2 regions of the Shewanella goraebulensis genome follow, and region 1 is predicted to be linked to the other one. Evidence: predicted binding sites of a transcription regulator. Region 1 holds the regulator's gene; the other holds the start of a gene.
What was found. The regulator sigma-54, encoded in region 1, starts transcription at its own class of promoters, with help from an activator protein. The targets are predictions, from matches to a motif close to GTTGGCACGNNNNTNGNNT.
Positions count from the first base shown of each region.

Region 1 (7,563 bases):
GTTGGTTAAAAATCTGAGTGTGAAAGAAGAGCTTAGTAGTTAGGTTGAACTATGGGGTTTAGAGTGAGAAAACTTAGCTTTCTTCGTCAAACTTATCATTAATCAATTTGCACACCGCATCTAAGGCTTGCTGCGCATCAATACCTGTTGCCTCAACGGTTATGATCTTACCAATGCCACTTTCTAGCATTAATAGCCCTAACACACTGGCTGCGCTGGCTTGTTTTTCGCCTTGGATAAGCGTGATGCTCGCTTCAAACTCGGTGGCTAAAATAGCCAGCTTGGTGGCTGCTCTAGCATGGAGCCCGAGTTTGTTACTGATTGTAATTTCTTTTGAAATACTCATTGTGGTTGTCACAAGTCGAGCTCTCTGTGACGGGCGCTGACTTGGTGCTTACTATTACTAAAGCGCTTTGTTAGTTGGTCGGCAATGTAGACCGAGCGGTGTTGACCGCCTGTGCAACCGATGGCTATGGTTAAGTAGCTGCGATTATTGCGTTCAAGGTGCGGCATCCACGTTTCAAATAGGTTTTCAATTTGCCAAATGAATTTATTGACTAAAGGTTGTCTGCCTAAAAATTCTTGTACTGGCTGGTCTAAGCCAGTTAGCGGTCTTAGCTCTGTTTCCCAATGCGGATTGGGTAAGAAGCGCACATCAAACATAAAGTCTGCTTCAGCTGGCATACCATGCTTGAAGCCAAATGACTCAAAATGAATCACTAACTCTTTATCGATACTGCCCATTAATATTTGTCTGACTTGATCGCTGAGATCATAAATGGTCAATTGAGAGGTATCAATGTAGTGATCGACCATTTTAGCAATCGGTTCGAGTAAACGACCTTCTAGCTGAATAGCTTCTTGTAGCGAAATTTGGTTTTTAGATAGAGGATGTAATCGACGGGTTTCACTGTAGCGTTTAAGTAGAACCTGATCATTTGAGTTTAGAAATAAACTAATGATAGTCGTATCATCAGATAATAAGGCTATTTGCTCTTCTAGAACCTTGCCTTGCTCTTCAATATTTCGAACATCGACACTGATGGCGACAAGTTCGTTATTTCCCTTGAGCTGCTCAAGCAAACTGCCAATAAGTGGTAGAGGCAGGTTATCAACACAGTAATAACCTAAATCTTCTAATACCCTAAGTGCAACTGATTTACCTGAGCCTGATCGTCCTGATACGATGACAAGTTTCATGCAGTTATAACCTGATATAGTTCTGTAGCGTCATGACTCTTTCGAAGTCGCTTAAGGATTAATTTATCACTCAGTTTTTCAGCCATGGTAGACAGCGTACTTAAATGCTGTTGGCATTGATCTGAAGGAACTAGCAGTGCAAATAATATATCCACGGGTTTCTTGTCGATAGCATCAAACTCAATGCCTTCTTCACACTTGATCAAAATGGCTATCGGGTGTTCGATATCATTTAATCGACCATGGGGAATAGCTATGCCATTTCCAATACCTGTACTACCCATTTTTTCACGTGCTATTAAACTTTCAAAAATAGCCTGTGATGATAGGGTTGGGTACTGGGCAGCCATTAAATCGCTGATGAGTTCCAGTACTTTTTTCTTACTGCCCGGCGTGGCGCAGGTGGTGCACGCCGGTTGCAGAATGGTGCGAAGTTCCATTGTTAGTGTTTAATTAACTTCTCTTTATGTTTAATTACCTGACGGTCTAATTTGTCTATCAGGGCGTCAATTGCGACATACATATCTGCGTTTTGAGATACGGCAAAAACTTCACCTCCTTTGAGGTGTAATTTTGCTTCAGCAATTTGTTGCAGCTTCTGAACATTGAGCACAACGTGAACATTATTGATCTGTTCGAAGTGTCGTTCAAGCTTTGAAAACTTAGTTTGTACATACTCACGTAAAGATTGCGTGATTTCTACATGGTGCCCAGTCAGATTAATTTGCATAGATCATCCTCCATTACAAAGGCTTATAAGCTTTTGCGTTGGTTTGAGGGAGGGATGAGCATTGCTTCACGATATTTGGCGATCGTACGCCGAGCAACATTAATCCCTTGTTCAGCCAATAGCGTCGCCATTTTACTATCGCTAAGTGGCTTTTTCTGGTTTTCCGCTGCAACAAGCTTCTTAATAAAGGCACGAATTGCAGTAGAAGAACATTCTCCGCCATCATCAGTACTAACGTGGCTAGAGAAGAAATATTTTAGTTCAAAAAGTCCGCGAGGGGTGTGCATATATTTTTGAGTCGTCACACGAGAAATCGTCGACTCATGCATTTCAACTGCTTCAGCAATATCATTAAGCACCATCGGTTTCATGGCTTCTTCACCAAACTCAAAAAATCCTTGCTGAAATTGCACAATACAATTGGCCACTTTTAACAGGGTTTCATTGCGACTCTCAATACTCTTGATAAACCATTTTGCTTCTTGTAAGTGACCACGAATAAATTGGCTATCAGACTGACTTGCAGACCCTTTTGCCATGGCTGCGTATTGCTGATTCACACCAATTTTGGGCATGTTATCTGGATTGAGCTCTACGACCCAGCGGCCACTTTTCTTAAATACAGTCACATCAGGTATGACATATTCGTCTTTAATCGGCGTTATTTGTAAACCTGGACGCGGATTCAAGGTTTGAATAAATTGAATCGCTTCGCGTAAATCATCTTCTTTAAGCTTGGTTTTACGCATTAATAAGCGAAAGTCGCGGCCAGCAATTAAATCAAGGTGTTCACTAATGAGCAATTTTACATTGTCGATGCAGGGGATTTCATCTGGATATTGACCAAGTTGAATCATGAGACATTCACTTAAGTCTCTCGCTGCCACTCCTACAGGGTCAAAATGTTGCACGCGTTTAAGTACAGCTTCAACTTCGTCGAGTTCTATATCTTCAAGACCTAAGGCCTGCAATATGTCCTCAGTTGATTGGGTTAAGTAACCGCGTTCATCAACGGCGTCGATAATAGCTGTGGCAATAACAAGATCGTTTTCAGAAAAAGGAGTCAGGTTTTTTTGCCACTCAAGGTGTTCATATAAGCCTTCGGTGGTTTCACCTTGAAAAGGCATATCGTCATCACGAGCGACGGCCCCAGAGCCTGAACTAGGCGATGCGGTATAGACTTCATCCCATGTAGTATCCATCGGGAGATCTTCTGGCATCGACTCTTTGGTTAATGATTCCGTGGTATCAACGGTAGAGGTGTCTTTTTCAACGGTAACTTGGCTATTATCGCTAAAATCAGTGTCGGTTTGCTGGGCGTTTTCTTTTACGGGTTCTTTGGCTTTAGCAAACTCATCTTCGAGCTCAAGGAGAGGGTTTGAGTCAAGTGCTTGTTGAATTTCTTGCTGTAGCTCCAATGAGGAAAGTTGCAATAAGCGTATGGCTTGTTGCAACTGAGGGGTCATCGTCAGGTGTTGACCCATTTTGAGTTGGAGTGAGGCTTTCATTTACCGCTTATCCCTAATTGAATTTCATCATCGCGACTAACAATTGTGTGGGTCTAGCACCTTTTTATCGTTTTCTAGACTGACGTTAAACAATGCTTTGGTTTAGCATTTAGTTCAACGATAAGTTGAGTCTAGAACATAGCACTAAAAAGTGGGACTGATACTGGTCGCGAAATGCCATATTGTGCACTAAAGAATGCTAACTATAGCTTGAATTGCTCACCTAAGTATACTGACCTGACTTGCTGATTGTCTAAGATTTCAGCAGGCGTGCCTTCTGCAATTAAATCACCGTGGCTGACAATATACGCGCGCTCACACACATCAAGTGTTTCACGAACATTATGGTCTGTAATTAACACACCTAAACCACGACTTTTTAATTGTTGAATAATTTTCTTGATATCTATCACAGAGATAGGATCAACACCTGCGAAAGGCTCATCCAATAAAATGAACTTAGGATTGGCTGCCAATGCGCGTGCGATTTCTACCCGGCGACGTTCACCACCCGATAATGCCATGCCTTGGCTATCGCGAATATGAGTGATATTGAACTCTTCTAATAAGTGTTCTAATTCTTCAATGCGCTGCTCTGTGGTTAAACTCTTGCGGGTTTGTAACACAGCCATAATGTTATCGTGTACGGTCAGCTTTCGAAAAATACTGGCTTCTTGTGGTAAATAACCAATGCCTTTGCGAGCGCGGAGATGCATTGGATCTGCAGTGAGATCGTCAGAATCAATTAATATCCGGCCTTTATCGCTTTTAACTAAACCAACCACCATATAAAAGGTGGTGGTTTTACCTGCGCCATTTGGCCCTAATAGCCCCACAATTTGCCCAGTTTTAACTGTCAGGCTGACATTTTTAACTACTTGGCGGCTTTTATAACTTTTCGCCAAGTTTTCAGCTGTTAACGTTATTTGTGTCATTATTGAGTTTGCTCTAGCGCTGGTGCTTCAGGTAATGAATCTGTATTTGGCTTATCTTTAACTTGTTGGCCTTCAATTGAAGTCTCTATATTTGCTTCAGGTACTTCGATGACGGGCATTGCCGATTCAGAACTATTCTTGTGAGTATCAGTTTCTTCAGTAGTTGTTATGTCTGTAGAAGTTATTTCAGCATTATTGGCTTCTGTTTTCTCTTCACTGATAGATGTAGCTTGATTCTCAATGAGCTTTTCTGACTCTTCTGCTTTTGGTGATTCTAATTCAGGCTGCTCTGAATTATCTGTTGAGTCATTTAAATCTGGATAGTTTTCTGGTTGGAAAATCGTAATAACGCGATCTTTACCATCACCAGTACTTTCAGCAATCAATTGTTGCTTATCAATATTATAGCTAATCAAGTTACCAGTAACTTGGCTGCCAGCTTGATCAAGTTTAGCGTTGCCTTTTAGGGTCAAAATACTAGTAGCGAGTTCATATTTGATTTCATTCGCACTTGCAGTACCAATACGACCGTCATCTAATTCTTGGGAAAAGGTTGCTGGATTACCTGTGGCGATCATGGTTTTTTTGCCACCGGTTTCAGCACTAAATGCCCGTAATTCATCGGCATTAATGTTTATTGTACCTTGGGTGACTGTGACAGGACCAAAGAAAATAACTTGGTTATTTTTAATGTCGGCTTTCTGGCTCACTGCAGCGACTTTTAGTTCTTGCTGTAAGTCACCTTCTTTAGCGCTTACGCTAGTGGCCCCAATTAGGCTTATTCCAACTAGACTCATCTTTACAAAATTATGCATTGAGACAGTAAGGTTTTTACTTTGCTTCATACGTTCCTTCTACTTGACTTAAAAGCTCTAATTCTTCGGCATTTAAATCAGCGTAAAGGCCTAAGCCTTGTATATTAAAGTCTTGGCCTGAGACATAAATTTGTCGATCAGACGTCATGATCATGGTGTTCAAATCCAACGCCAACATACTCGTTGTCAGCGATTGTACTGGTTCATTGATGTTTATTGCATCAATAATAACATTATTTTGTAGGACTACTTTGCCAGTCTCTTTATTAAGCTTGCCTAAATCAGCAGTTAATTGCCACTCAGCTTCACCATTTTCTGGATATACAAGATAAACAGGTTCAGTGAACAAGGTTTCATTTGTCTGCTGAAAATGTTCCATGTGTTTAGCTGAAACGCGACTTTGGACTAAGCCTTGCTCGTTAAATTCAGTACTGCGTAAATCGTTAGCGATAAATTCTGGACGAGCAGGATCTGGCAGCTTAGTGGCTTCCATGGCACTGCGTTTTACTTGGACTTGCCAATATAAAATTAGTGCAGCGCCAAAAAAGGCTAGTATGGCCAGTGTGGTGCGGCTCATATACTCATTCCATGGGCAGTTTCGAATTTATCTTGGCTCACTAACAGTAAATCGGTTAACTCTCGTAGTGCTCCGTTACCACCATTGATACTAGTAATCATTTGGCAATGACGTTTTACATATGGGTGTCCATCAGCCACACATACCGCTAATCCGACTTCTTTCATGACAGGTAAGTCGACCATGTCGTCACCGATATAGGCGACCTCGTCAGGTTTAACATTATAAATACTCAGTAAGTCTTTAAACGGAGTGAGTTTATCGTCGACACCTTGATAAATGTGGCTGACACCTAAAGCAGTCATGCGATTTTCAACAATGGCCGATTTACGCCCCGTAATAACGGCAACATTAATGCCACTGGTTAAAATTGAACGAACGCCATAACCATCGCGAGTATGAAAAGCTTTGAGTTCTTCACCGGCATTACTTAAATAAATTCGGCCGTCGGAAAATACACCATCAACATCGCAGATGAGTAGTTTGATTTTTTTAGCGCGTTGCCAAATGTCATCACTAACAGGGCCATATAAACCTTGATGAACTTGTGTATCTGACATATTAAATGACTCCTGCTTTGACCATGTCTAGCATGTTAAGTGCGCCGACAGGGTGCTGATTGCTGTCAACAACGATTAAGCCGTTTATGCTTTTTTCATCCATTACCTGTAGGGCTTGCGCTGCTAAAATATCTGCACTAATTGTAATGCAGTTTGGCGTCATAACGTCGGCAATGGCGGTTGTACGTAAATTCTTTTCTGCATCAATCACTCGGCGTAAATCTCCGTCAGTAAAAATACCCACAAGTTTACCGTCATCATCGGTGACAGCTGTCATGCCTAAACCTTTATTTGAAATTTCGTATAAAGATTCAGTGATACACACATGACTGTTAACTTGAGGAACATCATTACCTTGATGCATGACATCTGACACTTTCAACAGCAGTTTTCGCCCTAAAGAACCACCTGGGTGCGATAAAGCAAAGTCGTCACGGGTAAACCCTTTAGCTTGCAGTAATGCGACCGCTAACGCATCGCCCATAACTAATGTTGCAGTAGTGCTTGATGTAGGTGCAAGCCCAAGTGGACAAGCCTCTTCCGGTACTTCAATACAAAGGTGCAGTTTTGATAAACGCGCCATATTCGAATCTGGTTTACCGGTTATTGCAATAACCGGTACGCCCATACGTTGAATAACAGGCAGTAAAGTGAGGATCTCACTTGATTCGCCAGAGTTTGAGATGGCGAGAATAATATCGTTTTTAGCGAGAGCGCCTAAATCACCATGGCTTGCTTCACCTGGGTGAACAAAAAACGCAGGAGTGCCAGTACTGGCAAGAGTCGCTGAAATCTTATTGCCGATATGGCCAGATTTGCCCATACCCATAACAATAACTTTGCCTTTGCACTGCAAAATTAGTTCACAAGCTTGTCCAAAAGCATCGGAATCAACGTACTGATATAGATTATCTAAAGCCGTTTTCTCGATATCGATGACCTGACGGCCCCATTGACGCAATTGTTTCTGATCTATCATAGGTCTCTCGCTCTGTTCCAATGCTAATCGAACATTAGCATTGGTGAGATAAAAATCTTTATGCCCCGTTATTGAGATTGAAATAAGACAATCTGGTACGCAATAAAGACGACTAATAAAATGGCGCCATGCCAGCGAGTAAGCTGCTTTTTGGCGCCACTGGATAAAACTAGAACAGCTAATGCGGTACTGGTACCCAGCACCATATAAAAATCTCGGCTGCTGGCATGAGCATCAATTTCACCAGGTGCGATAAGTC
Region 1 covers NZ_CP126972.1:625,578-633,140, forward strand. The annotation lists gene QPX86_RS02610 (HPr family phosphocarrier protein) at 74-346, opposite strand; gene rapZ (RNase adapter RapZ) at 355-1,200, opposite strand; gene ptsN (PTS IIA-like nitrogen regulatory protein PtsN) at 1,197-1,640, opposite strand; gene hpf (ribosome hibernation promoting factor) at 1,643-1,930, opposite strand; gene QPX86_RS02630 (RNA polymerase factor sigma-54) at 1,954-3,438, opposite strand; gene lptB (LPS export ABC transporter ATP-binding protein) at 3,642-4,373, opposite strand; partial or broken gene lptA (lipopolysaccharide transport periplasmic protein LptA) at 4,688-5,188, opposite strand; gene lptC (LPS export ABC transporter periplasmic protein LptC) at 5,205-5,765, opposite strand; gene kdsC (3-deoxy-manno-octulosonate-8-phosphatase KdsC) at 5,762-6,325, opposite strand; gene QPX86_RS02655 (KpsF/GutQ family sugar-phosphate isomerase) at 6,327-7,304, opposite strand; gene QPX86_RS02660 (calcium/sodium antiporter) at 7,373-7,563, opposite strand, start outside.

Region 2 (7,563 bases), 350 kb from region 1:
TGGTGTAATGATCGCGATACTCAAAGCCACCGTTTTGAGCATTGATATATTCTGCTAACCATTTATTGACAGGCATTTTCTCACCAGTGATCCCAGCAGATCGCGCATACTGTCTCCTTATGTCATTTACCATTTCTTCGGGGAGCTCAAATATGGCATCTGTTTCAGGAATGGCAACAGCAGTAAAGTCACTGTCGCTAAAAAGTGAACTGGCTTTCGCGGTATTTTTTGCTTGTGATGTGCTGCTACAACCTGAAATGATGGAAAAAGAGAATAAGAAAATCAACAAATATAAGCTATGGATCAATAACCTAGCAAGCGCTGAAAACCCGCTAAAAATAAATATCGCACTTTCATTTTTTTGTAACATTTTTATGCTCCAGCTAATGCCTTTATTAAGCATAGATGCAAGTGCAAAAAATGAGACACTTAAACGTTACAAAACTTATCTAACAAACAGGTCAAACTATCGCTGTTTTCTTAAAAATGAAGATAAAACTTCAAATTTTTACGACAGAAATTATTGAGTCGATTTTACCTTAGAGTGAATATTAACAGACTAATTAGGTTTATCAGTTGAATGATGGTTAGAAGTATTTTTTGGTTGATCAATTTGAATAAATACCTCTTTGCCCTGATAAGGATAAGGTCGATAAGCATTACCAGAACAGTTAAAGTAATGGTACGGGACAGCTATAGGTAAGCAGCCAAAGGGTAGTGCCTGTAGTATTTGAATTTGCTGCTGCATACGGAGCATTTCTTGCCATTGATGATCTTGCTGAACTTGATCTCTAATCGCAAAAGCATCAAATGGCTCAGAAGCTTTACGCACAACCACTTTACCAGCCTGAGCAGTTTCTGCAGACAAGATCCAAAGCAATCCTGACATACTAATAATAGTAATGAGTTTAGCTAGCTTGTTCATATCAAAGCCCAATTAAATGCTTATACTAGTTTGAGTATAACAAAAAAGCAGAGCACTAAGGCTCTGCTTTTTTTAAGTTATTTCAAACTAAGTCATTTATTATCCAGCTGATTTAATTGAAACAAACTCAGGGTATGCATCAACACCACAATCTGAAGCATCCATTCCGTTATACTCTTCTTCTTCAGTAACACGAATGCCTACAGTCGCTTTCAGTACAAACCAAACAGCGAAAGAAGCAGCGAATACCCAAGCAAAGATAACTGCAGCGCCATATAACTGAGCACCAAAGTTAGCATCAGCATTTGAAAGCGGTACTAGCATTAAGCCTAAGAAGCCACATACACCATGAACAGAAATGGCACCTACTGGGTCATCAATTTTGATACGATCAAAACCAACAATTGAGAAGATAACCACACCACCGGCAACAATACCTGTCACAGCTGCCATCAATAATGAAGGTGATAATGGGTCAGCTGTAATAGCAACCAGACCAGCTAATGCACCATTTAGAATCATAGTTAAATCAGCTTTACCCCAAACAATCTTACAAACGATTAGCGCTGATACTGCGCCAAATGCTGCTGCAGAGTTAGTGTTAACGAAGATTTTTGCAACCGCTGAAGCATTTTCTGCATCAGAAACTAACAACTGTGAACCACCGTTAAAACCAAACCACCCCATCCATAAAATAAACATACCTAACGTAGCCATAGGTAAATTAGAACCAGGAATTGGGTTAACTGAACCGTTAGCGCTATATTTACCTTTACGAGCACCTAATAACAATACACCTGCGATTGCTGCCGCTGCACCTGCCATATGCACAATACCACTACCAGCAAAGTCAACGAAACCGGCTGCAGATAAGAAACCACCACCCCATGTCCAATAACCTTCAATTGGGTAAATAACGGCTGTTAATACCACAGAGAAAAGTAGGAAAGACCAAAGTTTCATTCGTTCAGCAACCGCACCAGATACAATTGACATTGCAGTTGCAACGAAGACGACTTGGAAAAAGAAATCAGATTCTAGCGCATGATCGGCACCGTCTGCTTGTGAACCGATTAGCGAACCAAATGATGGTAACCAACCTGCTTCAACATTATCTACATACATGATGTTGTAACCCACTAACAGGTACATCACACAGGCAATTGAATATAAACATACGTTTTTAGTTAAGATTTCTGTGGTATTTTTTGAGCGAACTAAACCCGCTTCAAGCATGGCAAAACCTGCTGCCATCCACATAACTAATGCACCTGAGATTAGAAAATAAAACGTATCTAATGCGAAACGTAACTCAGTGACTGTAGTTCCTAACGCTGCTAACTCTTCCATTTCAGCCCCCTTATAGTGCTTCGTTATCAAGCTCACCCGTACGAATACGGATTGCTTGTTCAAGATCAGTTACGAAAATTTTGCCATCACCAATCTTGCCTGTATGAGCCGCAGTGGTAATTGCTTCAAGTAATACTTCTAAATTTTCTGCTTTAGTAGCAATTTCTAGTTTTACTTTAGGAAGAAAATCGACTTGATACTCTGCACCACGATAAAGCTCAGTGTGTCCTTTTTGACGACCAAAACCTTTAACTTCAGTTACAGTCATTCCTTCAATGCCCATTCCAGCAATAGCTTCTCGGACATCATCCAATTTAAACGGCTTGATGATAGCGCTGACGAGTTTCATCTCGACCTCCAAAAGTGTGATTGTTATATATTTGTTTACAAATACAATTCAATCATCAGGCCAAACTTGTAAGCTTATGTTTTAAAACAAATAAGATTAAATCAGTCAGAAATAAAGGCATAGAAACGCACCAATAAAGTGCAGCTCGATTTCAGTGCGCACAAGATTAGCGCAGCAGGTTTTGTAAGGTATGGGATTCAAAACAGATTTCAAACTCATGTAAAAATAGCTCCTTATAACCCATAAAAGTCAGCTCTAATTTTTGGCATATGTGCATAATTGGACATAAATAAAACCGTGTAATGAGAATAATGACATCATTAAATAATCGCATTCATAAGGAGTCGAGTTACAAAATAAATGGCGTTAATTTAGGACATAACTACAAAATGGATGGTTAATTGGTCACTAAACACAGTCATGACAAAGTGTACAATTCAGAAGTTAATGCCAATAAAAAAGGCCCTCATTTGAGGACCTTTAAGATGTGATCTTTTTCTAAATATCAACAATATATTGCTAATTCAGATAACTAACTCTATTGACTATAGATTACCAGTTGAAGTTTCTTCAACTGCATCTGTAGGTTCAACAAGCTCAGTACGATCTTCTGCAAGTAAGTCAGCTAACAGACTATCTACTTTAGTTTTATCTACAACATCAGCTTCAGAAGCTGCAATCACTTCATCAGTTTCTACTGCAAGATCTGCTTCTAAATCAGCACTTGTTTCATCAAGCTCTGCTAATAATGCTCCTTGCTCAGTAACCGATGCAGCAACTGCATCATTAGTTACTGATTCAATACCTGAATTAGCATTTGTTCCAGCGGCATCTAATTGCGCTAACGCTGTTTCTGCATCAACTGCTTCTGCGGTACTCGGTGTTAATGCTTCAGCCACTTCTTCAACGATAACTTCTTTAACTGCTGGTTCAGATGTTACGTTTTGAGATGATGTAGAGTTAAATTGAGCCATTAAATCTTCGGTCAATTCAGGCTTCATTACAACAACGCCTGCTGCAGCAGCTAATACAACTCCAGCAACGACAAACTTAGCACCTGAACCGGATTTTTTCTCTTGCGCTTTTTCAGCTGCAGCTTTAGCCGCTAACTGCGCTTGAGGGTTTGGTTGAGGCTTAATTTCAAGTTTTGATTTTGGCTTTGGTGCTGTTTCAGCTTCAGTATTTTGCACAGGAGCTGCTTTTCGTTCTGGCGTTGGCGCAGTTCTGGGCTCAGCCTTGATAACAGGTTCAGTCATTTGAATGTCAGCGTCTAAATTATCCCTGATATCAGATATTGGCTCTGGCTTTACTTCTGGTTTAATCTCAGTTTTTACCTGAGGAGTGTCAACAGCAATGTTAGAAATAGGCTCTGCCATTACATTAACATTACTCACTTTTGCAGCCTGAGCTATCGGCGCCTCTGCAATAGGCGCTTCAGCCTTTGGGGAGGCGTACGCCGGTTCATCATTAAATGGTGCACTATAGGCAGCAACAGATTGTTCGTCCGCCGCTAATTCAGGTAAAACACCTTGCTCAGGTCCTTTTGTTCTAGCACCTAAGAATTGCCCGCCATCATAGATTTCCATCTTATGGCTTGAAACATCACCTTCAACTACACCAGAGCTTACGATGACGAGACTGTTACAGTGCAAAGAACCTTTAAATACACCACAAACTCGTAATTCTTGACAGTAAAGCTCACCGTCAATTTCGCCACCTACTTCAATTTTAACTTGGTCTGTTGAACGAATAACACCTTTGACTTGACCAGCAATCAAAGCAGGCCCCTTTACTGTCATTTCCCCATCCAGTGAAGTTTCGGGACCAATAAAAGTTACCCCGTTTCCTTTGTTATTCATACCCAGCAGTATCCTTTTTATTATAAATTTTCGACTTATAGTAAACTAACTAAATAAAAACAACAATAACATTACATTTACAATCCATTCACTTACCAATCAGTGCAAATTAATCTAATCCATTAATAACTTCAGTGTTTTCTAATTATATGTAATAATCTGTATCTGCTAGATTTGCAGACTATTGTTAAGGACTTCAATAGTTGATTGTTATAAACAAGGACGTAAGATGATTTTATCGGATATTTTCTTAGGTGATATTCCTGAGCCTTTGACGCAACAACTCTGTCAAATTACTGAACTACTCAAATGTAATACCATCAGCCATGACCCACTTGATTTCCATTGGCAACATGCTGATCAGCACAAAAAAATTCTCCTACACTTTGTTGATGATCCGAAACAGCATATACCTAATTTGTCTACCGAGCTTATCTCTGAAGGTAAACATTTGGCTTTTTGCACTAAGCTAAATTCAGATACTGAAACTTTATTGATTGCTAATGGATTTCACGGCGGATTAGCTATAAGCGCATCGATTATCGAAATCATCGAAGCATTAAAGAATATCGATAATAACAAGCTCTACTTCAGCCACGACTCAATGTCGCATTATATACAATCTCGTAATCGCCAACCTATCACCCAACGTCAAACAGAACTACTTTCGTTAACAACCAAGAAAGAACAGCAAGTGTTATCGTTAGTTTGTCAGGGCTTGTCGAATGAGCAAATTGCTGCAAATTTAAGTATCTCAATCAATACCGTTAAAATGCATATTCAAAATATTTTCAAAAAAACCAATGTTTCAAGCCGAGGTCAGCTGTTTTATGTATTTACTCAAGTGTAAATTTATAACCGATAAGAGAATTCAATTGCGACTTTAAGCAGAATTAATTGCTGATATACTTTCAATACTAATCCAACTAAGTTATTGAGTGACTGCAGCGTGACGACTGATTTATTACACTTTTATCGCGCTAAAATAGTGCAATCGCAATCCAATGAGTTAACTTCATCAAGCCAAGTATTCGTTGACGATCCCGATCAAAATCAAGCCCTCACCACACTTAACCAGCTATTTATCCAACTCAATAAACAACAAGGTGCAGAGCATATATCGGAAACGGAACAACCAACTAATCAATCACCTCAAACATTAGGCGTTTACCTTTGGGGGGATGTTGGCCGCGGTAAGACCTTCTTGATGGACATGTTTTATAGCAACCTAAATACCAATCGCAAGTTACGGTTGCACTTTCATCGCTTTATGGCAGAGGTACATCAGCAGCTCAATACAGCCAAGGGGATAAGCGATCCTTTAGTTCATATCGCACATTTATACGCTGACAAATACCAAGTTATTTGTTTCGATGAGTTTTTTGTATCAGATATTGGTGACGCCATTATTCTAGGGCGGCTATTCGAACATATATTTAACCAAGGGGTTATTTTAGTCGCCACCTCGAATATTGAAGTCAATCGACTTTATGAAGGCGGGTTGCAACGTGAGCGTTTCTTACCTTTTATTGAACTCTTAACGAAAAAAGTTCATCAAGTTGAACTCAAAGGGCTAACTGATCATCGTATAAACCAGCAATCCATTACACCACTTTCTGTACAACTCTCCCTTCAGCCATTAATGAAGCAGCAAAGCTTTATTGAACTAGCAGGTTTATATTACCCCCACGAAGCTGCAGTTTGCACTACACATGACACCATCATCATTTGTAATCGAGCTATTGAATATCAAGCTCGTGTGAATAAGCTCATTTGGTTCAACTTCAAAGATTTATGTGATGGGCCTAGGTCTCAGTTAGACTACATCGAAATCGCCAGCTTATTTGAACATGTTGTCATTGATAAGGTGCCACAACTGGGTGGTGAAGTGAGAACTTGGATTAAAGCTCGGGGAACAGAAGATGCAGCTATTGGCAATAAAACTGGCGAACGCCAGCTCAGTTATGCCACTAATGATGATCCTGCAAGACGCTTTATCAGCCTGGTAGACGAGCTTTACGATCAGAAAGTATCTCTGACTGTTTGCTCAAGCTTTAATATCAATCAGTTGTACTCTGGCGGCGCACTGTCATTTGAGTTTCGCAGGACCATAAGTCGCTTAATAGAAATGAAACGCTGGAATAAAGCGTTAAAATAAATTAGCCCAACAATAAAAGTCGTGTAAACACCTAGCACGCTAGGATTAAGGTTTAAGCTTTAAATGCTTAATAAAATCTTCAGCGGCACTAAATATGCCTTATGAGCCTATTGAACAGTATGCTTAATGACTTCACTGAAGCGACGCATAAAGTTTTCAAAGGCTTCATTATCTGGGTAGTCAAATTGGTATTTATTATGGAAATAGATATTGAGCGAAGTGCGCCCGTCACTAAGTGTAATCGTATATCCATCATAACCCGTTTCAGCATGTAAACCGCAAAGTTGATAAGTCGAGTTATATCCGCTTTCACTAGAATGTTTTTCACCAAACTCAGTTATTTTATTAAACACTTTAAGTGCTTGATAAATATCTATGGCATTTTTCATGGGACGACTCCTGACTGATTGCAGACAAATGAAAGCGAATGTGGTTAATCAGATAATTTAGTAATCTTAACTTACGCCTGAAGCGGCTTTTAGGATCATATAATTATAGTACATAGAGTCTAGGTGAGCGGTAAAAGATAACAGTGATAAAGCGCCAATAATTGCCAACAAAATGCTCAGATTATGTATCAAATTGCTTCAGCGAGCGTCGTGATGTCTCGCTTTCACTTGGTACATTTCTCGATCTGCTAAATCTAAATATTGAGTAACATCTAACTTTTGTTTTGCTTTTCTCGACGCAACACCCACACTATAGGCCAACTCAAAAGGTTCATTGCTGGCGTCATTGTGTTTTTTAAGCGCTCGTTGAAACCGTTCAAGTGCAAAAGTGACATGACCTTCATTACACTCACAAAATAACACTAAGAATTCATCACCACCAAAACGGGCAATAACATCTGAATCTCTAAACTCTTGAGTTAAAAGATTAGCGAACGCCTTTAGCGCTCTATCGCCGGCTTCATGACCATGAT
Region 2 covers NZ_CP126972.1:977,931-985,493, reverse strand. The annotation lists gene QPX86_RS04070 (tetratricopeptide repeat protein) at 1-370, opposite strand, end outside; gene QPX86_RS04065 (hypothetical protein) at 560-925, opposite strand; gene QPX86_RS04060 (ammonium transporter) at 1,025-2,275, opposite strand; gene QPX86_RS04055 (P-II family nitrogen regulator) at 2,286-2,624, opposite strand; gene QPX86_RS04050 (polymer-forming cytoskeletal protein) at 3,170-4,483, opposite strand; gene QPX86_RS04045 (helix-turn-helix domain-containing protein) at 4,713-5,333, shown strand; gene zapE (cell division protein ZapE) at 5,433-6,641, shown strand; gene QPX86_RS04035 (DUF3081 family protein) at 6,749-7,030, opposite strand; gene QPX86_RS04030 (sensor domain-containing diguanylate cyclase) at 7,229-7,563, opposite strand, start outside.
Region 2: QPX86_RS04055 (P-II family nitrogen regulator) is a predicted target of sigma-54. The motif match lies at 2,671-2,689, and genes of this name have one in related genera.